DNA from 3 places in the Solibacillus sp. FSL W7-1472 genome. Region 3 is predicted to be linked to each of the others. Evidence: riboswitches for the same ligand, from Rfam matches in the RefSeq annotation. Region 3 holds a riboswitch; each other region holds the start of a gene.

The links. Region 3 has a riboswitch for lysine ahead of MKY07_RS09515 (transporter substrate-binding domain-containing protein). Riboswitches for the same ligand answer to the same signal wherever they lie in the genome.
Region 1: it holds a riboswitch for lysine, as region 3 does, so the genes downstream of both, MKY07_RS01400 (amino acid permease) here and MKY07_RS09515 (transporter substrate-binding domain-containing protein) in region 3, are expected to answer to the same signal.
Region 2: it holds a riboswitch for lysine, as region 3 does, so the genes downstream of both, MKY07_RS13530 (aspartate kinase) here and MKY07_RS09515 (transporter substrate-binding domain-containing protein) in region 3, are expected to answer to the same signal.

What each region holds. Positions count from the first base shown of each region.
Region 1 is NZ_CP150208.1:270,903-281,598, reverse strand. Features, by position in the region: gene MKY07_RS01405 (RNA 2'-phosphotransferase) at 1-526, opposite strand, end outside; gene MKY07_RS01400 (amino acid permease) at 783-2,240, opposite strand; lysine riboswitch at 2,333-2,513, opposite strand; gene MKY07_RS01395 (MFS transporter) at 2,669-3,868, shown strand; gene MKY07_RS01390 (restriction endonuclease) at 3,930-4,484, shown strand; gene MKY07_RS01385 (nitric oxide synthase oxygenase) at 4,577-5,668, opposite strand; gene MKY07_RS01380 (zinc-binding dehydrogenase) at 5,789-6,766, opposite strand; gene MKY07_RS01375 (tripartite tricarboxylate transporter permease) at 6,856-8,382, opposite strand; gene MKY07_RS01370 (tripartite tricarboxylate transporter TctB family protein) at 8,402-8,866, opposite strand; gene MKY07_RS01365 (tripartite tricarboxylate transporter substrate-binding protein) at 8,926-9,945, opposite strand; gene MKY07_RS01360 (response regulator) at 10,122-10,696, opposite strand, start outside.
Region 2 is NZ_CP150208.1:2,709,912-2,720,607, reverse strand. Features, by position in the region: gene MKY07_RS13560 (TetR/AcrR family transcriptional regulator) at 1-286, shown strand, start outside; gene MKY07_RS13555 (enoyl-CoA hydratase) at 301-1,074, shown strand; gene MKY07_RS13550 (electron transfer flavoprotein subunit beta/FixA family protein) at 1,138-1,911, shown strand; gene MKY07_RS13545 (electron transfer flavoprotein subunit alpha/FixB family protein) at 1,968-2,945, shown strand; gene trxA (thioredoxin) at 3,309-3,623, shown strand; gene uvrC (excinuclease ABC subunit UvrC) at 3,758-5,548, shown strand; lysine riboswitch at 5,581-5,759, shown strand; gene MKY07_RS13530 (aspartate kinase) at 5,851-7,083, shown strand; gene MKY07_RS13525 (YslB family protein) at 7,180-7,596, opposite strand; gene MKY07_RS13520 (succinate dehydrogenase cytochrome b558 subunit) at 7,868-8,482, shown strand; gene sdhA (succinate dehydrogenase flavoprotein subunit) at 8,578-10,323, shown strand; gene sdhB (succinate dehydrogenase iron-sulfur subunit) at 10,340-10,696, shown strand, end outside.
Region 3 is NZ_CP150208.1:1,929,719-1,940,414, reverse strand. Features, by position in the region: gene MKY07_RS09530 (HAMP domain-containing histidine kinase) at 1-882, shown strand, start outside; gene MKY07_RS09525 (2-oxoglutarate dehydrogenase E1 component) at 1,198-4,005, shown strand; gene odhB (2-oxoglutarate dehydrogenase complex dihydrolipoyllysine-residue succinyltransferase) at 4,099-5,355, shown strand; lysine riboswitch at 5,501-5,688, shown strand; gene MKY07_RS09515 (transporter substrate-binding domain-containing protein) at 5,803-6,639, shown strand; gene MKY07_RS09510 (amino acid ABC transporter permease) at 6,764-7,510, shown strand; gene MKY07_RS09505 (amino acid ABC transporter ATP-binding protein) at 7,512-8,246, shown strand; gene MKY07_RS09500 (DUF6501 family protein) at 8,586-8,783, shown strand; gene MKY07_RS09495 (toxic anion resistance protein) at 8,833-9,945, opposite strand; gene MKY07_RS09490 (5-bromo-4-chloroindolyl phosphate hydrolysis family protein) at 9,949-10,596, opposite strand.

The sequences.
Region 1 (10,696 bases), 1.7 Mb from region 3:
TTACATCTTCATTATAAATGACTAAACGGTCAGCATACCGCGCTTTAAATTGCTCGTATGCGGCAGTCCCTTGCAAAATAATAATTTCCGGCTGAAACTCATCCATTACTTCTTTAAAAATGTGATTCCCCCGCTCAAAATTAGCTGTATCCTCTTTTTTAGCTACTTTCGCTTCATCGGCTGATTCCAGCTGATATGTATTCAGCGACGTATAAATGAGCGATTCGTGATGATTATTTTCCAGCCAATTTTCAAACTGCAATGAGCCTTTAAATTCACGGGGTGCCCCTTTAATTTCACTTAAATATAGATCCTGGAAAAGATCTCTGTTCACTAATGACTCTGCAAAAGTCTGCTCACTCCGGTCTTCCACTTTAAATAGCGGCACCGCATGCGAGCTTACTAGGAAAATACGGGATTTGTACGGGTTCCCTTTTGTGAGAAACGGTCGATACATCACCTTTTTATCATCTTCCCCTGTTAACCAAGGATAGACTTTTTTATAGAAACCTTTTGAAATAGGCATGTTTTCACTTCCTTATTCTTCAGCGTTACTCATTGTTTTATTTCTTTTATAATACCACTGTTGCAGCAATCGTACTCGGGAAATTTAATCCTCAGTTATATACTGGTTATCCTCAATCAGTCTAGCATAATACTCAATCACTCTCACTTAATCCTCACTTTCCCCTATATATTCCTCACTTGAAGACAAATAATCCTCAATACAACAAAAAACGCAATGAAAGCCTATAAGCTCACCATTGCGTTTCAGAAATTAATTATTTATTTGATAAATCGCAGTCCTGTAAAGGAACGATTTTCGTTTTATGTTTAAATTTGTAGCCAAACCATAAAGCGGCAAACAATGGTAAGCCGATATATGAAACGACGACACCGTACCAGTCAATTGTTCCGCCCGTAAATGCCATATAGTTTTGACCTAGCACGACAATCATACATAAGGCAAACGCGAATAGCGGTCCAAATGGGAAGAATTTGGATACATACGGTAAATCGCTCAATGAATGTCCTTGTGCGACATATGCACGGCGGAAGCGGTAATGACTGATGGCAATACCGAGCCAAGCGATGAAACCGGACATACCGGAAGCATTCAACAGCCAAATGTAGACAACACCGTCACCGAAAAACGATGCCAGGAATGCTAACGAACCAACTGCTAATGTAGCTAAAAGTGCATACATTGGAATACCGCGCGATGTTACTTTCATGAAAAGTTTCGGCGCTTTTCCATCTACCGCTAACTGATAAAGCATACGACTAGCTGCATATAATCCTGAGTTCCCTGCAGATAACATCGCCGTTAAAATGATGGCATTCATAACAGATGCCGCAAACGCCACACCTAGGTTTTCAAATACTAATGTAAATGGACTTGTCGCAATATCTTCAGATAAAAGACGTGAATCCGTATACGGGATCAGTAATCCGATTGCACCGATTGCGAAAATGTAAAACAGCAAAATACGCCAGAATACTGAACGAACTGCTTTTGGAATGTTTTTGGCTGGATCATCTGTTTCCCCTGCCGTTACCCCAAGCATTTCCGTACCTTGGAATGAGAAACCGGCTGCAAGGAAAATACCGAATAGTGCAAGGAAACCGCCATTAAACGGTGCATCATCTTTGAAGAAATTCGTAAAGCCGACCGGATCATTCCCGCCTAAAATTCCGAAAATCATTAAGAAGCTGACAATGATGAAGACAATTACCGTTGCAACTTTAATCATCGCAAACCAGTATTCCGCTTCACCGAAAGCTTTTACAGACGCTAAGTTAAATGATAAAACAACTACGATAAATAAAATGGTCCATAACATTGAAGAACTGTCCGGGAACCAGTATTTCATAATTAACGAAACGGCCGCAATTTCTGCTGCAATTGTAATCGCCCAGTTGTACCAATAGTTCCAGCCAAGCGCAAAGCCTAAAGCCGGATCAACAAATTTTGTTGCATACGTACTAAACGAACCGGATGTTGGCATATAGGCAGCCATTTCCCCTAATGATGTCATTAGGAAATACACCATCACGCCGATCAGTGCATATGCGAGCAATGCCCCACCAGGACCTGCCTGTGCAATGGCACCACCTGATGCTAAGAATAAACCTGTACCGATCGTTCCGCCAAGCGAAATCATCGTTACATGGCGACTTTTTAAACTTTTTTTCAACCCGTTATTATTACCGAGCTGATCTATTTTAATCTCACTCATGAATATAAAACTCCCTTTTTGTTTTGTTGGTGAAGTGTAAAAGAAAAACCACCACAAGTTTTTGTGATGGTTATAGTTACACCTCATCAAACTTGAAAGATAGCTCAACACATGCTCACACATGTGACAGTTCTGTTCCTTATCGGAAACAGCCCCAGCATTATTTTCAAGAAGAAAAATAACACTTCGGCAACCATTCCTTTCATAAAGCTTCACCGATTCTTCCTAATCTCAGCTATACTAGTCTTAATGATTGCGACCTCTACCTCATAATTTACATGAGGTAATGTTTTATTTAATTTAATTGAATCAATGATTAAAAGTCTAACATAACATTTTTTTGATAGCAATGGCTTCACCTTTATTCTGTTTTTTATGAGTATTCACACTACTCTAACATATATCAACATACAAAAGGAGAATCTAAAATGGACACACAACAAGTAAATCAAAATAGCAAAAAAATACTATTCAACCGACCGCTCATCTATTTTATGGTAGCCGTATTTTTATTTGCGACCACATTACGTACACCGATTACATTGATCGGCCCGATTATTTCATTTATACGTGAAGGACTTGGGATATCGAACTTTCTTGCAGGCTTTTTAACGACTATTCCTTTAATTGCCTTTGCGGTTGTATCACCATTTGCACCACGCATTGCCCGTAAGTTTGGGATTGAATGGACATTATTTTATTCCGTCATTTTACTTTGTGCAGGGATTTTACTGCGTTCGCTAGGGGCAACGTCTTTACTCGTTATAGGAACAATATTAATCGGGGTCGCAATTGCATTCGGGAATGTTCTTATCCCTAGCTATTTCAAATGGAAATTCCCATTACATATCGGATTATTAACAGGGATCTATTCCGTTTCAATGAACATTTCTTCCGGAATTGCTGCAGGCTTCAGTTATCCTATAGCGGCAAACGCAGGATGGCAAATCGCAGCAGGTATTACAATTATTTTAGGGATTCTTACATTACTAATCTGGCTGCCGATTTTGCGCCAGGAAAAAATTGCATTAAATATGCCGACATCGCAGACTAAGAAAACGCAAATGTGGAGGTCACCGCTTGCCTGGGCAGTCGCTGGAGCAATGGGATTCCAGTCGTTCATATTTTACTGCTCGTCTGCATGGTTGCCGGAAATCTTCATTAGCCAGGGCCTTGATGCTACAGCGGCCGGGTGGATGGTATCCGTTATGCAGTTTGCACAAATTCCGATGACATTTATTATTCCGATTCTTGCAGGGAAAATCGCTTCTCAACGTCCGATCGTCATTTTCTTTACGATTTGTTACTTAGTCGGTTTTACTGGTGTCTTAATGGAATGGACAAGTCTTGCTGTCGTATGGATGATTTTATTAGGCTTTGCAGGAGGGGCTTCGTTTGGTTTAGTACTGATGCTGTTTTCATTGCGCACAAAGACAGCCTATGATGCAGCTGAACTTTCCGGCTTCGCACAATCAATCGGTTATTTTGTTGCCGCAATCGGGCCAGTTTTGTTCGGCTTTGCACATGATTTGACGGACAGCTGGACAATCCCGGTTGTGCTGTTCATTCTCATTTCTGTTCTATTGTTTTTGGCTTCCTTTATGAGCTCAGACAATCGTACAATATAACCAAACGTATGTACCCTTTTATGATATAATAACCGTAGTAAATAAAAGGAGTACAGAACTATTGCGTAAAAAGAGAAGACGGAATAAAAAACGCCTGCCAGTAATCCCGCTATTTTTCATCGCATCGGCTGGTACAGCTGGTTTTTATGTAACGAAAACATCTGAAGGCATCTGTATGGGAATTGTCGCTTATTTCGTTCTATATATCGCGTTTAAAATTTGGCTGAAATCGCTGAAGACGAGGAAATTGCGGAAGTCCGGCATTCGCGAAGTCGATAAAATGACCGGTGAAGATTTTGAAAGATTTTTAGGCGAATTATTTAAGCGCCGCGGATTTAAAGTGAGCTATACCGCTACGAGCGGTGACTACGGTGCCGACCTTATTTTAAAGGACGGAAAAGATATTATTGCAGTCCAGGCAAAACGCTATTCCGGTACTGTCGGTGTAAAAGCGGTACAGGAAATTATCGGGGCGGTAAAAATGTATGAAGCAACAGAGGCATGGGTTGTCACAAACAGTCATTTTACACGCCAGGCCGAAAAACTTGCCGACATCAATGACGTTTATTTAATGGATCGAGATGAATTGATTCAAATTATGTTAAATAAAAGGTAAAAATAGGTGTGCAGGGGCTATGGCTTCCTGCACACCTATTTTTAGTTGGACTATTGCTGATAAAGTGAAACTTCAATCAGTGGGGGGTTTCTTCATCCCCACTGATTGTTAGTTGACCAATCGGGCTTACTACCCGTTAATGCGGGATAAAAATAGTTTGGTTTTTTAATCGTGTTGGCAATCGGTTCATGATACAGGTCGGTCGTTGCAGGAGATAATGGCGGGACAAGCCATACCCAGTTCCCTGTTACTTCCCGGCCGCTTGCATGTTCCTGCTTTTGAAACAGCTGAAACTGCTGGGCAGCGGTATGATGATCAACAATACTTACACCCGCTTTTTTAAACGAATGCAGCACCGCAACATTCAGTTCTACGAGTGCCCGGTCCTTCCAAAGCGACGCATTCATTGCAGTATCCAATCCCATTGCTTCCGCCACTTTCGGCAGGAAATTATAGCGGTACGTATCCGCCAAATTGCGCGCCCCGATTTCCGTCCCCATATACCACCCGTTAAACGGCGCTGCCTGAAAATCAACGCCCGCAATATTAAAACGCATACTCGAAATAATCGGTACTGCATACCATTTCATATTTAACTTTGAAAAATCATAATCCGGATGAGTAATCGCCACTTCCAGCACATGCTTTTCAGGAATTTCAAAAAACATTGGCTCCCGGTTATCTACTTGAATGACAAGCGGTAAAACATCATAGTTTGAACGTGCACCTTGCCAACCAAGATTTTCACATATTTTCGTAAACTCCATCGAGTCCGAATCTCCAACAATCCCATCATCTGTCTCATAGCCTGCATAGCGAATGAGCTGGTGGTTCAACACCCGTACACATTTCGGGTCAAACAGTGTAATGGCCGGTCTGATTTTTCCGTTGTTTGTCGCAAAATCGATATGGTGTAGAAGTGCTTCATAAATTTCGACCTCATTTAATAAATGGCGCTGATCAAACACATTTAAGCTATTCCAAAACAGGCGTCCGATGCATTTATTGCTGTTGCGCCATGCAACCCGTGCACCGTGCGTAAGCTCATCTGTCGTTAAGGTGAAATCAGGAAGATGCGCCTCTTTCTTCCGTTCTTTCAGCCACTCTTCTGACTGCTTTGTTTCTTTTTTATATAAAGTTAGGAATTCTATTCGTTCATGCAATACTGTAGTCGTTGTTGCCATTGTTTCATCCCCTTCTAATCCCATTTTCGCGCCTTCGATAGGGAATCTCAACAATACAACAACCGGTTAAAACATGTATTTTTCATATATGACTAAAATTGTTCATAATGTTTGTATCTTTTAATTTCCATCTTTTATAAGGCGAATTAAAATCTTACCTTGATGCTTTCTACTTTCGATTAGGCGATGCGCCTCCTGAACTTCCTCTAAATCATAGACTCGCGCAATTGGAACGCTTAATTGTCCACCTTCGAACAATGGAATAATCCGCTCAACAACAGGAGCAAGGCGAGCAGGAGCCTCCTTACGAGTTGTACCTAAGCTGAAACCTTTTATGTTTCGGCAGCTATTGTGCACATCGCTTGTTGATATTACACCAGCTTTTCCACTACTGTTTCCAAACTGCACTAATGTGCCAAAATTAGCTAAGCATTCAAGACTTGCCTTTGTAACATCACCAGCGACCGAATCAAAAATCACTTGTGCCCCTTTACCATTAGTATGTTGCTTAACGCCATCTACAAAGCTGTCGTAAGTAAACACATCATCAGCACCTATACTCAGAACATAATCTTTCTTACTTAAATCACCGACAGTTCCAATGATTTTTGACACACCATAATGTTTTGCCAACTTCACAAGCATTGTCCCCACACCACCAGCAGCGCTATGTACGACAATTGTATCTTCCTTTTGTACATCTCCAATTTGTTTAAGTAATATCTCAGATAATATTGTCACGGTTGGAAGTGCTGCGGCTTGTAATGGATCGATTGTTTCGGGAATTTTAAAGGTTAATGATTCCTTCGCGGCTACTACTTGCTGATAAGAGCCCCCATTAGGGAATGCGAAAACATAATCTCCTTTTTGAAATACAGAACTTTTACTTTCGATGACTTGCCCTACAATATCTAAGCCTAATGTAATCGGAAATGTACTCTGACCTTTACTTCCCATGCGCGTTTTAATATCTGCATAATTTACACTCGTATATAGCCCCTGTATTAATACTTCTCCCTGTTGAATGGCAGGTATTTCTACATCCTCTAAAATTAAAACATCTGCCGTTCCTGCTTTGTATTGACGTACACTTTTCATTTCACGCACTCCCCTTTATTTATTTCAAATAAAATAGCCGCCCGGATTCGGACGGCAACTCTTCGTTAAACAACACTTAGTAGCTTAACTCATCCTTCTTCATTAATAATTACATTTTTCCCACGTAATTTCATAAGAATCGGAATCAGTATCCATAAAACTGCAATAATTAAAAAGACTAATGAAAGTGGTTTTGCTACGAAAATACTGTATTCTCCATTGGAAATTGTTAATGCGCGACGCATGTTGTTCTCAATCATTGGTCCTAACACAAGCGCTAAAACTAATGGGGCCACAGGGAAATCATTTTTCGCAAAGAAATAACCTGCAATACCGCATCCTAATAATAGGAATAAATCAAATGTCGTATACTGAACTGCATATACACCAAAGAATGAAATGGCAATAATAATAGGCAGTAAAAATCTTTTCGGTGTTTGGATGATTTTAGCGAAAACTCGAACTAGCGGCATGTTTAATACAAGCAGCATTAAGTTTCCAAGGAACATACTCGCGATTAATCCCCATGCTACATCCGGATGTTCCTCAAATAGTAATGGGCCTGGCTGAATATTGTACATAATGAACGCACCCATTAAAATAGCTGTCGTTCCTGATCCCGGGATTCCTAATGTTAAAAGAGGAATCATCGCTCCACCCGACGCCGCATTATTTGCAGACTCCGGAGAAGCAACGCCGGCAATGTTTCCTTTACCAAACGATTCCGGATTTTTGCTGATTTTCTTTTCTGTAATATAAGCAAAGAATGAAGCAAGCGTCGCTCCTGCACCTGGTAGCACCCCTAAAAAGAAACCAAGGAATGAGCCACGTGTAATTGGTGCCGCACTATCTTTTAAATCCTGTTTTGTAGGTAAAATGCGATTAATTTTCGCGATAGGTTCATCGTTGCCATCCTTCTCAAAAATCGTTTTAAATACTTCACCTAATGCAAATAAACCTACTGCAACTGTTAAAAATTCAATTCCACTAAATAAAACCGGTTGGTCATATGTAAATCGGGCAATTCCTGAAACAGCATCTATTCCAATCGTTCCTAATAATAGGCCGAGAACCGTCATAATTAATGCCTTCGTAATCGATTTACCCGCTAAACCACTTACCGCTGCCAATCCTAACAGCATTAGCGAAAAATATTCTGCCGGACCAAAATTTATTGCTACTTTAGATAATGGTCGGGCTAATAAAACCAATCCGATTAACGCAATAATACCTGCGACAAAAGAACCGATTGCCGCAATAGATAAGGCGGCTCCAGCTCTTCCTTGCCGTGCCATTTGATATCCGTCCAGCGTCGTAACAACTGAAGAAGATTCGCCTGGTGTATTTAATAAAATAGATGTTGTAGATCCACCATACATTGCACCGTAGTATACTCCCGCCAGTAATATGATTGAACTAGTTGCAGCCATTTCTATTGGTAAACCTGACGTTAATGTAGCCGTAACAGGAATTAATAATGCAACCCCACTCATTGGGCCAATTCCTGGTAGTACGCCTACAGCTGTTCCAATAACTACACCTAATAATGCGAATAATATATTATGCCATTGAAAAGCAATAGCAAACCCATCTAATAAGTACTGTATCGTTGACAAATTAGCTCCTCCTTTCTATTTAGAGTGGGAATTTAGGCAATGATCCGCCTAATACGTTGACGAAGCCGAAGTAAATAATTGCTGAAAATGCGGCTGCCACTATAATTGAGCTAACCCACTTTCCTCGTTCAAGTGTTTGAAATGAGATTAATAAAAATGCAAAGGTCGTAACTAAATAACCTAGTTTTTCAAGCAAAAATGCATAAGCAACCGCTGAAACAAAAATAATCAGGAATCGCTTATAATTAGAGAAGCTCTCCCCTTCCTTATCTTCAGCAATTTTATACATTGCCTGATGACGAATCGTTTCAAAAAATAGCAAAATACTTAATATAATTAGAGCTATTCCTAATCCAAACGGAAATGTACTCGGGCCTATTTGAGAGCCGTACGCACTTGTAGATATTTTTTGGGATTCGACGATAATTAATATTCCTAGCACTAAAAACACAACACTAGCAACACGGTCAAATTTTAAATTCAACGTTGTACACCTCCTATAAAGAAGATATGGGCAATAAATTTGCCCACATCAAGGTTTCATTATTTTTGCATACCTAAAGCTGTTAAAATTTCAGTAATCGTTCCTTCTTGTTCTTCAAGGAATTTCACGAAATCATCACCTACACGGAAGTCTTGAGCCCAGCCGTTACGCTCTAATTCTGTTTTCCATTCCTCTTTATCGTTTAACTCTGTTAGTTTTTCAATCCAATAATCCTTTGCAGTATCAGACATATCTTTAGGTCCGAAAATACCGCGCCAAATTGTGAACTCTGCCTCAATCCCTAAGTCATACAATGTCGGGATTTCTTCTAAACCTTCAAGTGCTAACTTTTCCGGTGATGTAACTGCCAATACTCGAACGTCACCGCTCTTCACATAAGGTGTTACAGTTGAAATATCTGTTCCGATCGCATCGGCATTATTCCCTAATAATGCTGCCATCGCTTCCCCGCCGCCGTCATAAGAAACATATTTTACGGCTTTTGGATCAATGCCGTACTCATATGCAGGTAAAATTGTAACTAAGTGATCCATTGAACCTGGAGCGGAACCGCCAGCCATTGTAAGCGCTGTTGGATCTGCCTTAATAGCATCCAATAAATCAGTTAACGATTCGTAAGGAGAGTCAGCACGAACAACAATTGCACCAAAATCCTTCGTTAGCTGTGCTAAAGGTGTTGTATCTTTATATCCGTAAGGGCTATTCCCTTCAGCTTTTAAGTTATTAATTAAAATCGGTGGTGATTTTACCATTAACATATGGTCGTTTTTAGCTTCTTTTGTCGCGTAAGTTGCCATGAATACGGCACCACCGCCACCTGGTTTGTTTTCTACTGTTATCGGTTTTTCGATTAATTTTGTTTCATTCATAACTTTTGCAATCGAACGAGATGTTAAATCCCATCCCCCGCCAGCCCCGGATGGTGCTACGATTGTTAAGTTACTTGTCGGATAGTCTTTATCGCCTGATGATGTCCCCTCACTATCAGTACACGCTGCCAATGTCAGTGTTAACGCCGCTGCTGAAAATAAAGTTAACAGCTTCTTTTTCATTGTCATAAAAATAGTCCCCCTTCTGTCTCACGCGTTATGTAAGCGTTATCTTAATTAAAAAGGATATTGTGTCTTTTTTATATATAACGAAACTATTGTCTTTTATTTTCATAGTGTCTATATTGTTCATATTGTTCACGACATAAAAAAGAGCATGTCCCTATTCGACATACTCTTGTTTGTTATTTTTTTATAAAGTACCGGCGCTCTGGTCTGCCGACGTAGCCATAAATATGCTCAACAAAAATTACTTTTTCATCCATTAGATGCTCCAAATAACGCCTCGCTGTAGTTCTGCTGATCCCTATTTCTTTGCCAAGTTTTTCAGCAGTAATTCCTTCATCGCAATTTTGAATATAGGTCACCACTTTTTCTTTTGTAACAGAATCAATGCCTTTAGGGTTGCTTCCCTTTTCCAGTTCACCCGCATATGTAAGGTTATTCCACAGTTTTTTTATATCCTCAGCCTGTAAGCGGTCGGTTGAGCTAAGTATTGTTTTTTTCTCTTTATATTTGAGAAGGCATTCTTTAAAACGCTGTAGTGTTAAAGGCTTTAATAAAAAATCAATCACACCGCTCGCATATGCCTTTTTTACAATTTCAACCTCCGCTGCTGCCGTAATTAAAATAATATCGGTATCCATATCCTTTTGCTTAATATAATCGATTAGTTCTGTCCCCAAGTTATCGGCAAAGTAAATATCCAGCAAAATCAATTCCGGCTTTATTGTATCCAGCCAAATTTTTGCTTCTTCAA
Region 2 (10,696 bases), 780 kb from region 3:
CTTGGCAACTGTAACTCAACTTGAGCTACGGCAATCGAATAAAGAAATTAGACTGAAAATTAATTCTATTCTAAAAGAATACTTAATTTTACTAGATCAAATTTTAATCGAAGGTATGCTAAATGGTGAATTCAACCAGACGATGGATGTTCGTATTGCGAGACAAATGGTGTTTGGCACAATTGACGAAATTACGACAACTTGGGTAATGAATGAAAATCGATATGATTTATTAGAGCAAGCTCCGAAAGTGAAGCAATTACTGCTAAACGCACTAAAAGCATAAAGGGGATGTAGAGGATGGAGTTTCTAAGTTGGAAAGTAGAAGAAGGGGTCGCAATTGCAACAATTTCAAGACCACCAGCAAATGCACTTTCACAAGGCTTGATCCATGATGTGAATGCACTTTTAGACGCTGTCGAAGAAGATGAAAATGTACGTGTCATCGTCTTGCATGGCGAAGGACGTTTCTTTTCTGCAGGTGCAGATATTAAAGAATTTACGAGCGTACAGTCAGGCGAAGCATTTACAGGATTGGCGAAAAATGGACAAGATGTTTTCGAACGTATTGAAACATTCAGTAAACCGGTTATTGCCGCAATCCACGGTGCAGCATTAGGAGGCGGCTTGGAACTTGCGATGGGATGCCATATGCGCTTTGTAACCGCATCGGCAAAATTAGGCTTACCTGAGCTATCATTAGGCTTAATACCAGGATTTGCAGGAACACAGCGATTACCACGATATGTTGGTGTAGCCAAAGCTGCGGAAATGATGTTTACAAGCGACCCGATTACAGGGGCTGAGGCTGTAGAATGGGGATTAGCAAACCGTGCTTTTCCCGACGAAGAGCTGTTGCCGGAAACATTGAAAATCGCTAGAAAAATTGCGAAGAAATCACCAATTGCTCTTAAAGCAGCAATCCAAATGCTGAATTACTCGAAACCATCATCTTATTACGATGGAGTAAATGCTGAAGCAAACAGTTTCGGTGAGGTATTTGTTTCTGAAGATGCTAAAGAAGGAATCCAAGCATTTATTGAAAAACGTGAGCCAGTATTTACTGGCAAATAAAAAAATGTATTCTTCCCTGTTTTTTCGGGATTAAAATTAAAAAGCTTTTAGGAGGTCTAGATTATGAATATTTTTGTATTAGTAAAACGTACTTTTGACACAGAAGAAAAAATCGTCGTATCCGGCGGTAAAATTCAAGAAGATGGTGCAGAATTCATCATCAACCCATACGATGAGTACGCAATTGAAGAAGCAATTCAAAAGCGCGACGCATTAGGCGGTAAAGTAACAGTTGTGACAATCGGTGGCGAAGATGCAGAAAAGCAGTTACGTACAGCTTTAGCAATGGGTGCCGATGAAGCGGTATTAATTAATACAGAAGATGATTTAGATGAGCTTGACCAATATTCTTCAGCTTATATTTTAGCGGAATATTTAAAAGACAAAGAAGCAGATTTAATTTTAGCAGGAAATGTAGCAATCGATGGTGGTTCAGGACAAGTTGGCCCGCGCTTAGCAGACCTGCTGGGCATTAACTACGTAACAACAATTACTTCATTGGAAATCGACGGTACGAGCGTTAAGATTGTTCGTGATATCGAAGGGGACGCTGAAGTATTAGAAACATCATTACCATTATTAGTAACAGCTCAACAAGGTTTAAACGAGCCACGTTACCCATCTTTACCAGGTATTATGAAAGCGAAGAAAAAACCGCTTGCAGAACTTGAATTGGATGATTTGGATATCGATGAAGACGATGTTGAAGTAAAAGTAGAAACAGTTGAAATTTACTTACCGCCACAAAAAGCGGCTGGTCGTGTATTAGAAGGCGATCTTTCTGCACAGGTAAAAGAATTAGTAAACTTACTTCATAACGAAGCAAAAGTAGTCTAATAGAAGTCAACTAGAGTACGAAAATTTTTACGAAGATGGTAATGGAGGGATATTCTATGTCAAAGAAAGTTTTAGTGTTAGGTGAAGTTCGCGAAGGGAGCTTACGTAACGTTTCATTCGAAGCAATTGCAGCAGGTTTACAAATCGCTGACGGCGGTGAAGTAGTAGGTTTATTAGTAGGGGATGCAGTAGCTGATTTTACGCAGGAATTAATCGCATATGGAGCGAGCCGCGTTATTACAGTTGAACATCCACACTTAAAAAACTATACATCTGACGGCTACAGCCAAGCAATTTTAGCAGTAGTAGAACAAGAAAATCCAGAAGCAATCGTTTTCGGTCATACTTCTTTAGGTAAAGACTTATCGCCAAAAATTGCTTCACGCCTACAATCTGGCTTAATTTCAGATGTTACGGAAATCCAAGGAGCTGGTGATGATACAGTATTCGTCCGCCCAATCTATTCTGGTAAAGCATTTGAAAAAGTAAAAATCAAAGATGGAATTATTTTTGCGACAATCCGTCCAAACAATATTCCGCCATTAGTAAAAGACGATTCTCGTACTGGTGAAGTATCATCAGTTTCAGTGGATATTACAAATTTACGTACAATCATCAAAGAAGTTGTGCGCAAATCAACTGAAGGTGTAGACCTTTCAGAAGCGAAAGTAGTAGTTGCAGGTGGTCGTGGTGTTAAATCCGGAGAAGGTTTTGAGCCATTAAAAGAGCTTGCTAATTTACTAGGCGGAGCAGTTGGCGCATCTCGTGGTGCATGTGACGCAGAATATTGCGATTACTCATTACAAATCGGCCAAACTGGAAAAGTTGTAACACCTGATCTTTACATCGCTGCAGGTATTTCTGGTGCGATTCAGCATTTAGCTGGTATGTCAAACTCTAAAGTAATCGTTGCGATCAACAAAGATCCAGAAGCAAATATCTTTAAAGTAGCGGACTACGGTATTGTTGGTGACTTATTCGAAGTAGTGCCAATGTTAATCGAAGAGTTTAAAGCGCTTAAAGTAAATGCATAATATTTGATTGAGGCTTCCTTCTTTTGAAGGGAGCTTTTTTTGAAGGAGTTAATGTATATGGTGCGGCAAATGGTGCTAACAACTGTATCAGAAATTCCAATATAATTTAAAAGTTCTTATGTGTAGTTAATAAAATACAAGTTTTTTAAATATAAGAACCCAAGTTTCAATAAAGAATTAACATGTTCAAACTAAGGGTATATGTCTTCAAATAACTAATAAAAAATGCTAATAAAAATTTATTAAGCATCAGAAAACAACAGTTAAAATCCGGTGCCTTTATATTCCCAAGCATTTTACTACTGTTTAATTGGGAAAACATGCTATACTACAACCATATGTTATTTAAGGAGGCTATTTAATATGGCAATTGTACACGCGACAGATCAAACATTTCCACAAGAAATTTCAAACGGCACAGTTTTAGTAGACTTTTGGGCTACTTGGTGCGGACCATGTAAAATGATCGCTCCAGTTCTTGAAGAATTAGATACAGAAATCGGTAACGATGTTAAAATCGTAAAAGTGGACGTAGATAACAACCAAGGTACTGCTGCTGATTACCAAATCATGTCAATCCCATCATTATTATTATTCGTAGATGGTGAATTAAAAGCAAAAACTGCTGGTTTCATGCCAAAAGAAGCGTTAATCGATTTCATTAACGACAACAAATAATTAAACCATTGGCCATTCAAACGCCAAGGCGCAATTGATATGTCAAAAAGCCGTATGCCGTATAAGGTGTACGGCTTTTTTCTAATACTCCAATCAGTTAAAATAAAGAAAGGACATATTAAACAGGTGAGAAGATGAATGCAATCATTAAAGCAAAACTAGAAATATTACCGAACGAATCAGGTTGCTATATTATGAAAGACCGTCAAGGCACAATTATATACGTCGGTAAGGCCAAAATATTGAAAAATCGAGTGCGTTCTTACTTTACGGGAAGCCATGACGGCAAAACAGCGAGACTAGTAAGTGAGATTGAAGACTTCGAGTATATTGTGACTTCAAGCGATTTGGAAGCCCTTATTCTGGAACTGAATCTAATTAAGCTGCATGACCCGAAATATAATGTGAAATTAACGGATGATAAAACGTATCCCTATATAAAAATTACGAACGAACGATACCCGCGTATTATTACGACAAGAAAAGTGAAGAAGGATAAAGCAAAATATTTCGGACCGTATCCGAATGCCTATGCAGCAAACGAAACGCGAAAATTACTGGACCGTTTGTATCCGCTTCGTAAATGTACACATCTGCCTAATCAAGTATGCTTGTACTATCATTTAGGGCAATGTTTGGCACCGTGTGTAAAGGATATTGAAAAACAAGTGTATGACGAAATGATCGATGAGATTTCAAAGTTTTTAAACGGAGGAGTCGAAGAAATAAAGCAAGATCTTCAGCAAAAAATGATCGATGCTGCCGAAAATCTTGAGTTTGAGCGTGCGAAGGAATTCCGTGATTTGATCGCCCATATCGATCAAATTATGGAAAAGCAAAAAATTGTAACAGATGATTTGAGCAACCGAGATGTATTTGGCTATGCAGTGGAAAAAGGCTGGATGTGTGTCCAGGTATTTTTTGTGCGTCAAGGCAAACTCATTGAGCGCGATGTATCGATTTTCCCGATTTATAATGAGCCGGAAGAGGAATTTTTAACATTTGTCGGCCGTTTTTACGAACAGCCGCATCATTTATTACCAAAAGAAATCTTTGTTCCGAAATCGATTGACGTAACGATTTTACAAAAGCTGTTGGATGTTAAAGTAGTGACACCGAAGCGCGGTTCAAAAAAAGAGCTTGTTGATCTAGCGATGAAAAATGCAGAAATCGCCATTCACGAGAAGTTCCAGTTAATTGAACGTCAAGAGGAACGGACAGTAGGGGCTTGTGAAGCACTTGCCGAAGCGATGCAAATTCCATTGCCGTTAAGAATTGAAGCATTTGATAATAGTCATATGCATGGAGCTGATCCGGTTTCAGCAATGGTTGTTTTTATAGACGGGAAGCCTGCGAAAAAGGAATACCGGAAATATAAAACAAGAGAAGCGGCTAAACATGATGACTATGGTGCGATGCAGGAAGTTATTCGACGCCGCTATACACGTGTATTGCGGGAAAATCTGCCATTGCCTGATCTCATTCTCATAGACGGAGGAAAAGGGCAAATGGAAGTTGCACGAGAAGTAATTGAAGACGAACTGGGGTTAGTCATTCCAATAGCGGGGCTGGCAAAAGACGAAAAGCACAATACGTCCCAGCTTTTATTTGGTACGCCGCCGGAAGTTGTTCCGTTAAAGCGTACGAGTGACGGTTTTTATTTATTGCAGCGCATTCAAGATGAGGTACACAGATTTGCGATCACATTTTTACGTCAGCAGCATCAGACAAATGCGATTACTTCGGTTCTTGATGGAATTGAAGGAGTAGGTCCGAAGCGAAAGCAGCAACTTATGAAACATTTTGGGTCCGTAAAAAAAATTCGCGAGGCAAGCGAGCTGCAACTGCAGGAGTCCGGTGTTCCGGCAAAATTGGCGGAAGTTATTTATCGCCATTTTCATGAAGCACCATTGAATAAAGAATAGTGTTATGCTAATATTTAAGACAATTCAATATTTACTAAGATAGAGGTGCAGTATTCAATAGTACATTGCTTGAGGAGGAACAATTCCATTGACAGCAATCGAAAGGGGGTCCTGCCGAAGTGAAGTGCGTATTGTTCGCGTAGTTTGCTGGTTTTGCATTTAAGAGATGTAAAACTGTCAGAGCTTTTTGTTCTGGAGGGCTATCCTGAAAAACTTATAACTATTTATTTGTATTGACGGCGGCTTTCCATGAACATGGAAAGCCGTTTTTTGTTTTCGGTTTTATTCAAGGAGGGGAAAAAATGGAGACAGTTGTAGTAAAGTTTGGTGGTCCGGCACTGACTACGCCGGAAAAAATAGTACAGGTAGCTAAAAAAGTGATAAAAGAGCAAGGACGTGGCATAAACTTAGTCGTTGTCGTTTCTTCAATGCCCGCTTTACGACGAGAATTCCGACAATATGCTGCCGAAATTACCGATGAGCCGTCGAAACGGGAAATGGATGCGCTTGTCGCATCTGCAACACAAATGACAAGTGCAATGCTGGCGATGGCAATTCAGGAGCATGGTGGTAAAGCGGTGTCGCTTGCTGGCTGGCAAACAGGCATTCAAACAAATCAAAAACATGGCAATGCACGGATTGATCATGTAGATAGTAAACGGATTGAGGAATATTTAGCATTAGGAGAAATCGTCGTAGTAGCTGGTTTTCAAGGAGTTACGGGGACAGAGAATATTTCAACATTCGGCAAAGGGGGTTCTGAAACTTCAGCGGTTGCATTGGCGGTTGCTCTTGAAGCAGAGCGTGTCGAGATTTTTTCATCGGTTGAAGGGATTTTCACGGCAGACCCAGAAATTGTTAAAGAATCCAGGAAACTTCCGGAAGTTTCTTATGATGAGATGTTGGAATTTGCAAATTTAGGAGCTAAAATTTTGCACCCACGTGCGGTTGAACTTGCCAAGAAATATAATATACCGCTCATTGTACGCTCTTTCGTACAAGACGTGGAAGGCACTTTTATTAAAGGGGATGTAGACATGGAGAAAAACTTACTTGTACGCGGGGTAGCCTACGAATCGGATATAATTCGTTTGACGATAGGCTATGATTCTTATGAAACCGCGTCATTGGCAGAAGTGTTTAGTGTTTTAGCAGAAAATGATATCAATGTGGATATTATTGTGCAAGCAGTCATTGATGGCGTGAAGCCGACCATTTCCTTTACAATTTCGAAAGATGAGTTTGCGGAAGCTTTACGGGTATTGGAAACTAGTAAACTGTCGCTTGGCTTTAGTTTTGCGGATTTTGAAGTAGGTTTAGCGAAAGTATCTATTATCGGTTCTGCCATGGCATCCAATCCGGGGGTGGCCGCACGCATGTTTGCACGGTTGGGTCGCGAACATATTCCTGTAAAAATGGTCAGTACTTCAGAAATTAAAGTGTCTGTCGTTATCCCACAGGATGAGATGGTTCGTGCTGCGAATGTGTTGCATGAGGAGTTCAATTTGGCGATGAAAGAAGTAACCGCTTCTTAAAGTAATAGCTGGAAATGAGCTGTAATGGCTTATTTCCAGCTTTTTTATTGAGTAAATTTGCTGCTTCAGCAATTATTGATTATGATAAGGTGAAGGCTAAATCTTCTCTTTTAAATCCCATTTTAACGTAAATTTTACGACATGTTTGTCATTATCTTTTTCTTCATAGCATTCCGTCAAATAGCCAAGCTGCTTTTGTTTTTGTTCTGCTAAAAAGCCAGCTTCAAGACGGAAGCAACGTTGTACAATATTGAGTGGCAGTTCTTCTGTCGTCAAAAGTATGTAATGAAGTTCATCCTTCGTTTCTTTTTCCAGAACTAACTGGCCCCATCCAGCTTCCATAAAAAATGAAGGCAGTTCATCCATAGAAAACAATGGGAACTTTCTTGCAATTTCTTTACCTGCCCAATATAAAACATCTTCTTCATGCTTACCTAAAATAGAAGGAAGAAGATGGTCACGAATGATTTCGTACCCAAAAGTTGGAATCGTTTTCATTTTGTACCCTTCCATATAAAAAACCTCTTTCATAAATTTTCTTATAATTTTCATTCTTTCATGAAAAAATGAGTTATAAGCAGAAAAAACAGTTCTCAAAACAGCGTAAAACCGTCTTTAAAATGATTATAAAATATCCCGCGTTGCCTTGACGCTAGTATCTGTTGAGAGTACAATGGACATGTCATAATATTGTACCATGATGAAATGCGCAGTCAACATCACAACTTTTACAAATTTGAGACGTTGCGCATGTGTATTTCAAGTACTAAGGGGGGTAACAGTTTTGTCGAAAGATCGTGAATTTTTATGGCGCCGCTTACACTCGTTATTAGGTGTAGTTCCTGTCGGGTTGTTCTTGGTGTTCCACTTATTTCTGAACTTCACTGCAGTTGGCGGTGAAGAAACTTACAATAACGCAACAGGTGTTATGGAATTACTTCCACACTCGTTGTTGTTAGCGATGGAATGGATCATTATCTATATTCCATTAATGTTCCACGGATTCTATGGAGTGTATATTGCATTTACTGCAACTTACAATACTGGACGCTTCAGCACATTCCGTAACTGGATGTTTGCATTGCAACGTTTCACAGGTATTTTCCTTGTAATCTTCATTGCGTGGCATATTTTCCAAACACGTATCCAAAAAGCATTCGGTGCTGAAGTTGAATTTAATATGATGGTTGAAATCGTTGACAATCCATTAATGTTAGTATTCTACATCTTAGGTATCGTTTCAGCAGCATTCCACTTAGCGAACGGTTTATGGTCGTTCTTAGTAAGCTGGGGTATTACGCAATCAAACAAATCTCAACGAATCGCAACTTATGTTACGTTGTTAATTTTCGTAGTATTAGCAATCGTTGGTGTTGCAGCTATCTTAGCATTCGTCTAATCACTTAACTTGTTCACTACTACATAGTTAAGATCCTAGATGGAATGAAATATGAGTAAAAGTTTTTAGCAATTAATGAGGAGTGAGAAATAATCATGGCAAAAAGTAAAGTTATCGTCGTTGGTGGCGGTCTTGCTGGCTTAATGGCTACGATTAAAGCAGCTGAAGTTGGTACTGAAGTTGAATTATTCTCGTTGGTTCCAGTTAAACGTTCACACTCTGTATGTGCACAAGGCGGAATTAACGGAGCAGTTAATACAAAAGGTGAAGGGGATTCTCCATGGATCCACCTTGATGATACAGTTTATGGTGGCGACTTCTTAGCGAACCAACCACCAGTTAAAGGTATGTGTGATGCAGCACCTGGTATTATCCACTTAATGGACCGTATGGGTGTAATGTTCAACCGTACTCCAGAAGGTTTACTTGACTTCCGTCGTTTCGGCGGTACGTTAATGCACCGTACAGCATTCTCTGGTGCGACAACTGGTCAACAATTATTATATGCCCTAGACGAGCAAGTTCGTGCACACGAAGTAGCTGGTTTAGTTACGAAATATGAGCACTGGGAATTCCTTGGTGCGGTGCTTGATGACGAAGGCGTTTGCCGCGGTATCGTAGCACAAGATTTACGTTCTGAAGAAATTCGCTCATTCCGTTCTGATGCTGTAATTATGGCAACAGGTGGTCCTGGTATTATCTTCGGTAAAACAACAAACTCAGTAATCAACACTGGTTCTGCAGCATCGATTGTTTACCAACAAGGTGCAACATATTCAAACGGTGAAATGATTCAAATTCACCCAACAGCGATTCCTGGAGACGACAAAAACCGTCTAATGTCTGAATCTGCTCGTGGTGAAGGTGGACGTATTTGGACGTATAAAGACGGTAAGCCTTGGTACTTCTTAGAAGAGAAATATCCTGCTTACGGTAACTTAGTACCACGTGATATCGCAACACGTGAGATTTTTGACGTGTGCGTAAATCAAAAGTTGGGTATTAATGGCGAAAACATGGTATACTTAGACTTATCCCATAAAGATCCTCATGAATTAGATATTAAATTAGGTGGTATTATCGAAATCTACGAGAAATTCGTAGGTGATGACCCACGTAAATTACCGATGAAAATCTTCCCAGCGGTACACTATTCAATGGGTGGATTATGGGTTGACTATGACCAAATGACTGAAATCCCTGGTTTATTCGCTGCAGGTGAATGTGACTACTCACAACACGGTGCAAACCGTTTAGGTGCGAACTCATTATTATCAGCGATTTACGGTGGTATGGTTGCTGGTCCAAATGCTGTTAAGTACATTAAAGGACTTAAAAAGCATGCAGAAGATTTACCTGAAGAAATCTACACGCGTCGCGTACAGGAAGAAACAGAAAAATGGGAAGCTATCCTTAATATGGATGGTACAGAAAACGCTTACTTGCTACACAAAGAGCTTGGTGAGTGGATGACTGACAACATGACTGTTGTACGTGTAAACGCAAAATTAGAAGAAACTTATGCGAAATTAACTGAACTTCAAGAGCGTTGGGAAAACATCAACATTAACGACACACAAAAATGGTCGAATCAAGGTGCTCACTTCACTCGTCAGTTAAAGAACATGCTATATTTAGCTAAAGTTATGACTAAGGGTGCATTATTACGTAACGAATCTCGTGGGGCTCACTTCAAGCCTGAATTCCCAGAACGTGATGATGAAAACTTCTTAAAAACAACTATGGCGAAGTTCGATCCGGCAACGGGCGAACCAATTATTACTTATGCCGAAGTAGACGTTTCGTTAATTCCACCACGTAAACGCGACTACTCAGCGTAGAAGGGGGAACTAAACAGTGGAAACAGTAAATACTGGTAGAACAGTTAAGTTAGAAATCGTTCGTCAAGACAATGAGAATGGTGCTACACGCGTTGAAAAGTTCGAAGTTCCTTACCGTCCTGGTATGAACGTTATCTCTGCTCTAATGCATATTCAAAAATATCCTGTTACTGCTGATGGTCAAAAAACGACTCCAGTATCATGGGATATGAACTGTCTGGAAGAAGTTTGTGGTGCATGTTCAATGGTAATCAATGGACGTCCGCAACAATCTTGTTCAGCATTAGTAGACAAGTTAACTCAACCAATTCGTTTAGAGCCAATGAAAACTTTCCCGGTTATCCGTGACTTACAAGTAGACCGTGAGCGCATG
Region 3 (10,696 bases):
GGTTTTGGTGCCATTTTATTTTCGGTTATGATCAGCTACTACTTGGCAAATATGTTAATGAAACCGCTTGTCCAGTTACGGGACGCAATGAGCTTTGTCAGAAAAAACGGTTTTACTGCACAGCCTAAATTTGATTATGCGGCAAAAGATGAGATTGGCGATTTACTTCATATGTACCGTACATTAATGAATGAACTTGAAATTTCATTTACAAAGCAACAGCAATTTGTTGCAGACGCCTCGCATGAACTGCGAACACCGATTCAAGTAATTGAAGGCCATTTATCATTAATCAAACGATGGGGTAAAGATGAACCGGAAGTAATGGAAGAATCATTAAATACTTCTATTACTGAAATTGCACGTATGAGAAAAATGATTGAAGAACTGTTACAATTGGCACGCAGGGAGCAAGCGGATGAACATGCTTATGCTGATATAGAACAAGTATACGAACAAGTAAAAGAAGAATTATTGCAGCTGTATCCTGCCGCTGAATTTCACCTGACAGTTACTGGCGAAAAATCGGCAGCCTCCATTACTGAGCATGCCCTAGCGCAAATCTTTAGAAATATTTTGAGTAATAGTATACGATATAATAGCAATGTTCCGAATCTTAATGTGAATATCAATTATAATGATTCACAATCGTCAATCTTAGTTACGTTAGAAGACAATGGGATCGGTATCTCAGAACAGCATTTACCGCATATTTTCGACCGGTTTTACCGGGTGGATGCATCACGTACAAACAAAGTTGCAGGTACTGGACTTGGATTGAGTATTACAAAAATGCTTGCAGATAAATATGAAGTGGAAATTGATGTAGAAAGTAAATTGCAGAAAGGTACCTTTTTTTACCTAAAACTTCTTAAAAAATGAATAATTTTAGTCAATCTAATTACTATTTCAATAGTTCACGAAAAAAATTGCTTAATTTGATAAAAAGAGTTGTATTTTTTGTGAAGAGTAGTAAGATTGAGATGGAAAAAATGTTCTTCCGACGTTTATAAATGTGCTTTTAGTCCGTGTGGAAGAATGATAAAATATTATTTGCTTTGATTTGGTAGATAAAAAGAGAATACTTAATTTATCTACTTACAAAAGAAGGAAATTTTTGTATTGTAATATACAATATTATCCTTTTTTAAGTAAATTATTGGAACAGCCATAAGGCAAAATTTGGAGGTTATTTTCATGTCGAACAATGTATTACCTGCAGGTTCTCCATGGTCAGCGTTTTCTGGTCCTAACTTAGGTTATGTATTAGAGCAATATGACTTATTCCTGCAATCTCCTGAAGAAGTAGAACCTGAACTAGTAGAATTATTCCAAGCATACGGTGGTCCTGTATTTGCAGATGGTCAACAACCGGTTGCAACTGCAGCAGTAACAGGTACTGGAGACTACAAAAAAGTATTAGCAGCAGTTAAATTGGCAGAATCAATTCGTGAATACGGCCATTTAGCAGCAGATTTATACCCACTAAAAAATCGTCAATTAGACACTTCACGCATTGAAGAAAGCGTATTCAATTTAACAGCGGCTGATCTTCAAGCTATTCCTGCATCAGTATTTTTTGCAAATGTTCCTGCAGGTGTTACAAACGGTAAGGAAGCAATTGATTATTTAAAATCTGTATATACAGATAAAATAGGTGTAGAAGTTGCACATTTACAAAATCCGGAAGAACGTGCTTGGATCGAAGCTCAAGTTGAAGGCGGAGCGTTTAAAGCAACGTTATCACCTGAAGAAAAGAAAGCAGTTTTAGAGCGATTAACACGCATTGAAAACTTTGAAAAATTCATTCATAAAACATTTGTTGGTCAAAAACGTTTCTCTGGAGAAGGTTTAGACACACAAATCATCCTTTTAGATGAAATTATTAAATCATCTGAAACTAAAGGTGTAAAAAATGTTCGAATTGGTATGGCCCACCGTGGACGTTTAAACGTATTAACACACGTATTAAACAAACCATACGATATGATGTTCTCTGATTTCGCCCATGTTTCAAATGATCTATTCTTCCCTGAAGATGGTAAATTAGAAATTACAAAAGGCTGGACTGGAGACGTTAAATACCATATGGGTGCATCTTACACTCATGATTCTGGATTGAACGTTAAATTAGCCTATAACCCATCACACTTAGAAGTAGGGAACCCGCTTGTAATCGGTTCTGTTCGTGCAGCTCAAGATGATGTATCTTCAGCAGGAACAGCTAAACATGATCCATCAAATGCATTCGGTATCATTTTACATGGTGACGCGGCATTCGCTGGTCAAGGGATTGTAACAGAAGGATTCAACTTCTCTCAAACAGAAGGATTTACAACAGGTGGTACAGTTCAGATTATCGCGAACAACATGATCGGTTTCACGACTGAGTTACATGATTCACGTTCATCTATTTATTCATCTGACCCTGCAAAAGGCTATGATATTCCGGTTATTCATGTAAATGCTGACAGCCCTGAAACAGTGGCAGCTGTTGGTCGCTTTGTAGCGGAATACCGTGCCAAATTTAAAAAGGATATCGTTATCGATTTAATCGGTTACCGCCGTTACGGTCATAATGAAACGGATGATCCGACAGTAACAAACCCTGAAACATATAAATTAGTATCAAAACATGAACCGATTCGTGCATTGTATGGTGCTGAACTAGCAGAAGCCGGCATTTTATCTGCTGATGAAGTAAAAGCTATAGATACGGCTATTTATGCGGAAATGCAAGCTGCGTATGATCATGTTAAAGAAATGGCAGAAAAAGACGAGCATGTAACGCCTAATATGCCGGAAGAACTAAAAATCGAATTCCCTGAAATCGATACTAAAGTAGATGCTGAGCGTTTAGCTAAAGTAAATGAAGATTTACTTGTCTTTGCAGATGGTTTTGAGCCGCAAAACAAGTTAGGGAAAATTTTAGCAAAACGTCGTGATGCGTTTACTGAAGGTAAAATTGACTGGGGTCATGCTGAAACATTAGCATATGCAACAATTACGCAAGATGGCACACCGGTTCGTTTCACTGGTCAGGATGCACAGCGTGGTACGTTCTCTCAACGTCACTTAGTATTACATGATAAAAATAACGGTGCTGAATTTACACCATTACATCATATTGAAGGTGCAAAGGCTTCATTCACAGTTTACAACTCACCACTTACAGAAGCAGGAGTAGTAGGTTTTGAATATGGGTACAATTTAGAAAACCAAAATGTACTAACTGTATGGGAAGCACAATTCGGTGACTTTGCAAACATGGCGCAAGTAATGTTTGATAACTTCATCTCAAGTGCCCGCGCTAAATGGGGTCAAAAATCTGGATTCGTACTTCTTTTACCACATGGTTATGAAGGTCAAGGTCCAGAGCACTCATCAAGCCGTATGGAACGATTCCTGCAATTATCTGCAGAAAATAACTGGTTCGTAGCAAACTGTTCAAATGCAGGCAACTACTACCACTTATTACGCCGTCAAGCTGCTTTATTAGGTACAGAAGGTGTACGTCCATTAGTAGTGGTTTCTCCAAAATCACTTTTACGTCATCCACTTGCTGCAGCTACTGCTGAACAACTTGCAAATGGTCGCTTCCAGGAAGTAATCGAGCAAGAAGGTTTAGGCAAAAACACAGAAGCGGTTGAAAAAGTAGTACTTGGTACAGGTAAAGTAATGATCGATTTAGCAGAACGTGTGAAAGATGGCGAAGGGCTTGATCACTTACACATTATTCGTGTGGAACAAATTTACCCATTCCCTGCACAACAAGTGAAAGATATTATTGCTCGCTTCCCGAATGTTAAAGAAATCGTTTGGGTACAAGAAGAACCAAAAAACCAAGGTTCATGGACATATGTTCTTGAAACATTATATGATATCGCTGAAGGCAAAAAAGTACGCTATGTAGGACGTCCTGCAATGAGCTCTACTTCTGAAGGCGATGGCGATTCACATAAAGCAGCACAAGCTAAATTAGTGAACGAAGCACTTGAAAAGTAATAAATGATTTGTTTAAAAAGAGCTGCTTCTATTTAAAATAGAAGTGGCTTGCTATACAATGAATGTGTAGCGTAATTAAAGGAGGATATGAACGTGGCTGAAATTAAAGTCCCTGAATTAGCAGAATCAATTACTGAAGGAACAATTGCCCAATGGGTGAAAAAAGTTGGAGATCGCGTAGAAAAAGGCGAATTCATCGTTGAGTTAGAAACTGATAAAGTTAATGCTGAAATTATCTCTGAAGAAGCAGGCGTTTTAAAACAAATTTTAGCTGAAGAAGGCGATACTGTATTAGTTGGACAAGTAATCGCAGTAGTTGAAGCAGGCGAAGGCGCAGCACCAGCACCAGCTGCAAAAGAAGAAGCTCCAGCAGCAGCTCCAGCAAAAGAAGAAGCTCCTAAAGCAGCAGCAGCAGCACCAGTTGCAGTTGAAGAAACTTCAGGTGAACGTGTAATCGCTTCACCAGCAGCACGTAAATTAGCTCGTGAAAAAGGTATCGACTTAGCAGCAATTTCACCAGTTGATCCACAAGGTCGTGTACGTGTTCAAGACGTTGCAGCACATGGTACAGCTCCTGTGGCTCCAGCAGCAGCTCCAGCACCAGCAGCAGCAGGCAATGGTCCAATGATCTTTACACCAGCAGCTGATACAGACCGTGTAACAGTAGAAAAAATGAGCCGTCGTCGTCAAACAATTGCAAAACGTTTATTAGAAGTTAAACAATCAACTGCAATGTTAACTACTTTCAACGAAATTGATATGACGAACATTATGGCATTACGTAAGCGTAAACAAGATGAGTTCGTGAAAGCTAACGATATTAAATTAGGCTTCATGTCATTCTTCACAAAAGCTGTAGTAGCAGCATTAAAGAAATATCCATATGTAAATGCACAAATTAACGGTGATGAAATTCACTTAAACAACTTCTTCGATATCGGTATTGCTGTATCAACAGAAGAAGGTTTAGTAGTACCAGTAGTTCGTGATGCAAATGCGAAAAACTTTGCTGAAATCGAGAAAAACATTGCGGAATTAGCTGGTAAAGCACGCGACAAAAAATTAGGCTTAAACGACATGGCTGGCGGATCATTCACAATCACTAACGGTGGTGTATTCGGTTCATTAATGTCTACACCGATCATGAACGGTACTCAAGCTGGTATTTTAGGTATGCACTCAATCGTAAACCGTCCAGTAGCTGTTAATGGTGAAGTTCAAATTCGTCCAATGATGTATGTAGCATTATCTTATGACCACCGTATCATCGATGGTAAAGATTCTGTTGGCTTCTTAAAAACAGTTAAAGAAATGATCGAAAACCCAGAAGATTTATTATTAAATTCTTAATAGTATCTTATATGCTAATGCGCAATATGTTATATATTGCGCATTAGCTTTTTTTTACAGATAACTTTCAGAAAAATGATTGTTGACGGAAATGTCGCAATAATGTAATATAAACATATCAATTTCATATCAAAACCTCACATTCTCGTGAGGTAGAGGCGCGATACTTAACAGTTTTATATGGAGCCATGAGCTGGCTGTGAAATATAAGAGAAGGAAATATCGCCGAAGTGTTGTAAATGCTCAATTTTACAATGCTGGGTCTGCAGTGAACAATTGCAGAACTGTCTCAATCATCTATATCCCTGATGGTTGAGTTGTGCTATCTCAAAATGGGAACTGTAGAGGATTCGGGCTAATTATAATTTAAACGACCTAAAGTTCTTCTTTTAGGTCGTTTTTTGTATACGTGAACCCCGAAATTTAACAAAAAAGGAGAGATTTTCTATGAAAAAAAGACTATTAATTTTATTGACTGCCATGACAATGCTATTGTTAGCAGCGTGTGGTTCAAGCGATGAAGGTACTACAAGCGGTTCTGATTCAGACAAGAAAGTTATTAAAATTGGTATGGAAGCAGCGTATGCCCCTTTTAACTGGTCACAAAAAGATGATACTAATGGCGGAGTTCAAATTGCAAGTTCAAAGGAATTTGCAGCAGGCTATGATGTGGAAATTGCGAAAAAAATTGCAGAAGGTCTGGACATGGAATTACAAATTGTTAAAACAGACTGGGATGGCTTAATTCCATCATTACAATCAGGTGCCATTGATCTGGTAATTGCAGGTATGTCACCAATGCCTGAACGTAAGGAAGTAATTGATTTCACAGAGAACTATTACACAAGTGACTATGTCATTGTTGTAAAAGAAGACGGTCCATATGCAAATGCAACTTCGTTACCTGACTTTGCAGGTGCAAAAATTACAGGTCAGCAATCGACAACACATTATGATGTAATCGATCAAATCGAAGGTGTTCAAAAACAAGTAGCGGCAACTGATTTTGGTGCAATGCGAGTGCAATTACAGTCAGGTGCGATTGATGGATATGTTTCAGAACGTCCAGAAGGTATCTCTGCTGAAATGGCACTGAATAATATTAAATACATCGTACCTGAGCCAAACTTCGAAGCAGACGAAGCGTCAACAGCTGTAGCAGTAGGTTTGAAAAAGGGATCAGATTTACGTGAACAAATTAACAAAGTTTTAGCTGAAATTTCGGAAGAAGAGCGTCAACAACTAATGGAAGACGCAATTGCAAATCAACCAGCAGCACAATAATCGTGTCGCATTAACAGTTTTGATGAGGTTGTCTTGCCGGCAAACGGAAGACAACCTTTTTCTATTAAAATTATGGTTTCATACATAAATAGTAGAAACAAAGAAAGAAATGGAGGACAAGGCGATGGCATTTTTAGAATCATCATGGAACTTGTTTACGAACAACTGGGATTTATTTGTACGTGGTGCTTGGACTGCACTTCTATTGGCAATTATCGGGACAATTTGCGGAACTCTGATTGGATTTTTTATCGGGATTATGCATACGATTCCACAACGTAAAAAGAATGTAAAATCAATAGTTTTAAAAGTACTTAATTTCATATTAACATCATATGTGGAAATTTTCAGGGGAACGCCAATGATGGTTCAAGCGATGGTGGTGTTTTATGGCCTCGTATACTTAGGCATTGATATTGACCGCTTTTTAGCAGCTTCTGTTGTTATTAGTTTAAATACGGGAGCATATATGGCTGAATATGTACGTGGCGGTATTGTTTCGATTGATAAAGGGCAATTTGAGGCAGCACAGGCGATTGGCATGAATCACCTGCAAACGATGATTCATATTGTCCTGCCGCAAGTCGCACGAAATATTTTACCTGCAACAGGGAATCAGTTCGTAATGAACATTAAAGATTCTTCAGTATTAAGTGTTATTTCGGTTGTGGAACTATTCTTTACGGCAAACTCGATTGCAGGCAGTAACTATAAATATATCGAAGCGTTCTTTATCGCAACGATTTTGTACTTTATTATGACATTTACTGTAACTCGTTTCTTACTATTATTCGAGAAGAAGATGGACGGACCTTCTTCATATAAAGTTGAGCTTATTACCGGCAACAAGCTAGAAAAGGATGGTGAATAAAATGACAGTTGTAATAGATATTAACCATTTAAATAAAAAATTCGGCGATCATGAAGTATTGAAAGATGTGAATTTCCAGGTAAACAAAGGGGAAGTCGTAACTTTGATTGGTTCTTCTGGTTCTGGGAAATCAACACTGTTACGCTGCATTAATCTACTCGAAACACCAACAGCAGGAGAAATTATCTATAACGGAGAAAATATTTTAAATGACGGTCATCAAATTGAAAAGTACCGTACACATTTAGGGATGGTATTTCAGCAGTTCAATTTATTCAATAATTTGGATGTACTAAATAACTGTATTGTTGGCCAAATGAAAGTGTTGAAGCGTTCAAAAGAGGAAGCAGAAAAAAATGCGATGAAATATTTGGAGCTTGTCGGTATGAGTGCCTATAAAAATGCGAAACCGAAACATTTATCCGGTGGACAGAAACAACGTGTCGCAATCGCCCGTGCATTAGCGATGGATCCCGATGTAATGCTGTTTGATGAACCGACATCAGCGCTTGACCCTGAAATGGTAGGGGAAGTATTAAAGGTAATGCGCCACCTGGCAGACCAAGGAAACACTATGCTGATCGTTACACATGAAATGGAGTTTGCCAAGGAAGTATCGGACCGCATTGTCTTCATGGATAAAGGGGTTATCGTAGAGGAAGGCCCTCCGGAACAGTTGCTTGTAAATCCGAAACATGACCGGACAAAAGAGTTTTTGAAACGAACATTACGGTAGTAGTAAAAAGCTCGCAGTCAAATGCGAGCTTATTTTCGTGAGTTCCATTCGCTTATTAAAATAAATACAATTGCAAAAGCAATTACAATTGCGAAAAACCACATTGGAATACTACCAAAAGCCATAAATTCCACCTCTGTTTGAAAGTTTAACATGGAATAGTAGTTCTATCAAATACCGGAAACAGCGATAAATTAAATCAATTTTTAATGTGTTCGGTGCCTATGTATTTATATAACAAACAAGAAAAGTTGATTTTTACTACAACGCGCTTTCCACTGGCAGGAAAATCATATAAAATAGGAGAGTATCGATATTAGTTAAAAGTGAGGGAACAACATGCTACATTTAAAATGGAAAGATGCACCGACAATTCGCACAGTAAAGTGTGTACATACAGACGCATCAAAATATTTAGTATCAAACGTATTAACAGTAGGTAAAGAATATGAAGTGAAAAACGAAACAGAAGAATTCATTTTTGTAATCGACAACACGGGTGAAGTTGGCGGATTTTACAAAGACTACTTCGCTTAAAAATAAAAAGGGAGTGAGAAAAGTCATAATGGCTTTTCACACTCCCTTTTTATTTCTGTTCTAATATTGTATGCTCGATTTCATGGCGCTTTTCGTCTGTCTCTACATGAACACGTAATGTATCTTCAATATCGTGCAATAATTGCATCTGGGTCTGTTTAAACCGGTCAATATCACTATGGGATAATGCAGGGCGATTCGAGGCTTTTTTGGACACTTCCAGCATTTTACCGTTTTTACGCATCAATTGTTCTGAAGCATCCATTAGCCGTTCCTGAGCCCGTATTGCACGACGCTGATTGTTCATATTTAATAACATCGCAATTTGGGACTGCCATAAAGGGATAGTCGTCATAATCGAACTTTGAATTTTTTCGATTAACATTTGATTCGTCTGCTGAATCATTCGAATTTGCGGTGCATATTGAATTGCCACTTCCCGCGATAGTTCCAGATCATACATACGGCGGTCAATCCACTCGATTTGCATTTCAATGTCTTTCAATTCATGCTGTTTAAAAGGATTTTGTCCTTCTACAATTTCTTTTTGCATTGAAGGTAGGACAACATCCCGCATATGCTGTTTTTTTATTTCCAATGTTGCGATATAAACATTAATTTCCTGGAAATAGTCTTCATTTATTGCATATAGTTTATTTAAAAACTGGTAATCGTTTAATAACGCATTTTGGTTATATTCCAATTGGATGCTCAAGCGGTCGATGCGTTTACTCAATTTGTTGTAATGGGTCATAATCTCTTGAATAGACTGAGTCGGTCGGCTGAAGAGTTTTGCAAAGAACCCTTTTTCCTGTTCGATTAATGCATCCGGGTCAATCATTTCTAAATGCTGCATTAAATCGGATAATACTTCACCGACTTTCCGGACATCTTTGCGCTGAATATACTGCAGCATCTGTGTTGTAAATTTTTTCAATGCTTCTTGTGCTGGTAAACCAAATGAAAGAACCGTTTCGTAATTTTTCGGCTCTAAATTTTGGGCTAATTGCAGTGCCCGTTGTTTCATATCATTAGATAATGATGCGAAAAGCGGTGAGGCTGCATTGTTTGCAACGTTCACCGCAAATTGTTCTTTACTTACTTGCAAGTCAACATTTTCACTTGCTGTAAAGGCATCAAATGGATTATTTGTCATATTCATTTGTTACTCACCGCCGATTTTTAATCGATCTTTACGCTTTTCATTCGACAATTTAGCAAAGTCGAGTTCAATTTTTAAGTTTTCGATATCCGAAGATAAAGCACTTTTTAAATCCGATTCCATTGTAATTTGGAGATCTTTCAGCGTTCTGCGTGTATCTTCCAATGCTAAATGTACATCCGTACCAGGTACTTGTTCCTTTGTCAGTAACGTGTATTTATCAGACAACTGTACGGCTGAAGGTAGATGTGCATAGAAGAAATCTTCCACTGCATAAAACTTTTGAGGGTTTGTTTGCACAATATTGATAATACGTTTTGCTAGTTTGGACATTTCATTTATTTGCTTAAAAGCACGTACCGAACGCACTCTGACATATTGCTGATTTAATGCCTGAATATGTGAACGGGCCTGTTTTAATTGTGCTTCGATTAAATTGTATTCCGATTTAGAAAGCCCAATTTTTTTACTTTGTGTTGTTTTCTGAATAGCGTATGTTATTTTATTACTGATGAAATATGCTGCTGCTCCAAGAGGTAATGCCAGCATCGTTGTTATGCCGGTAAAATTAACAAACGTTAGTGTGGCAGCTGTCGAAAAAACCAATACATTAATTAGATGGCGTGTTAGAAAATTTATAGGACCAAGCATTGTCATACCTCCTTTACTCGATACTATTGATACGTATGAAACGTAAAAAAGTTTCACTGTTTCTTACAATATCGCAGAAATATTAGCGGAATTATTATTT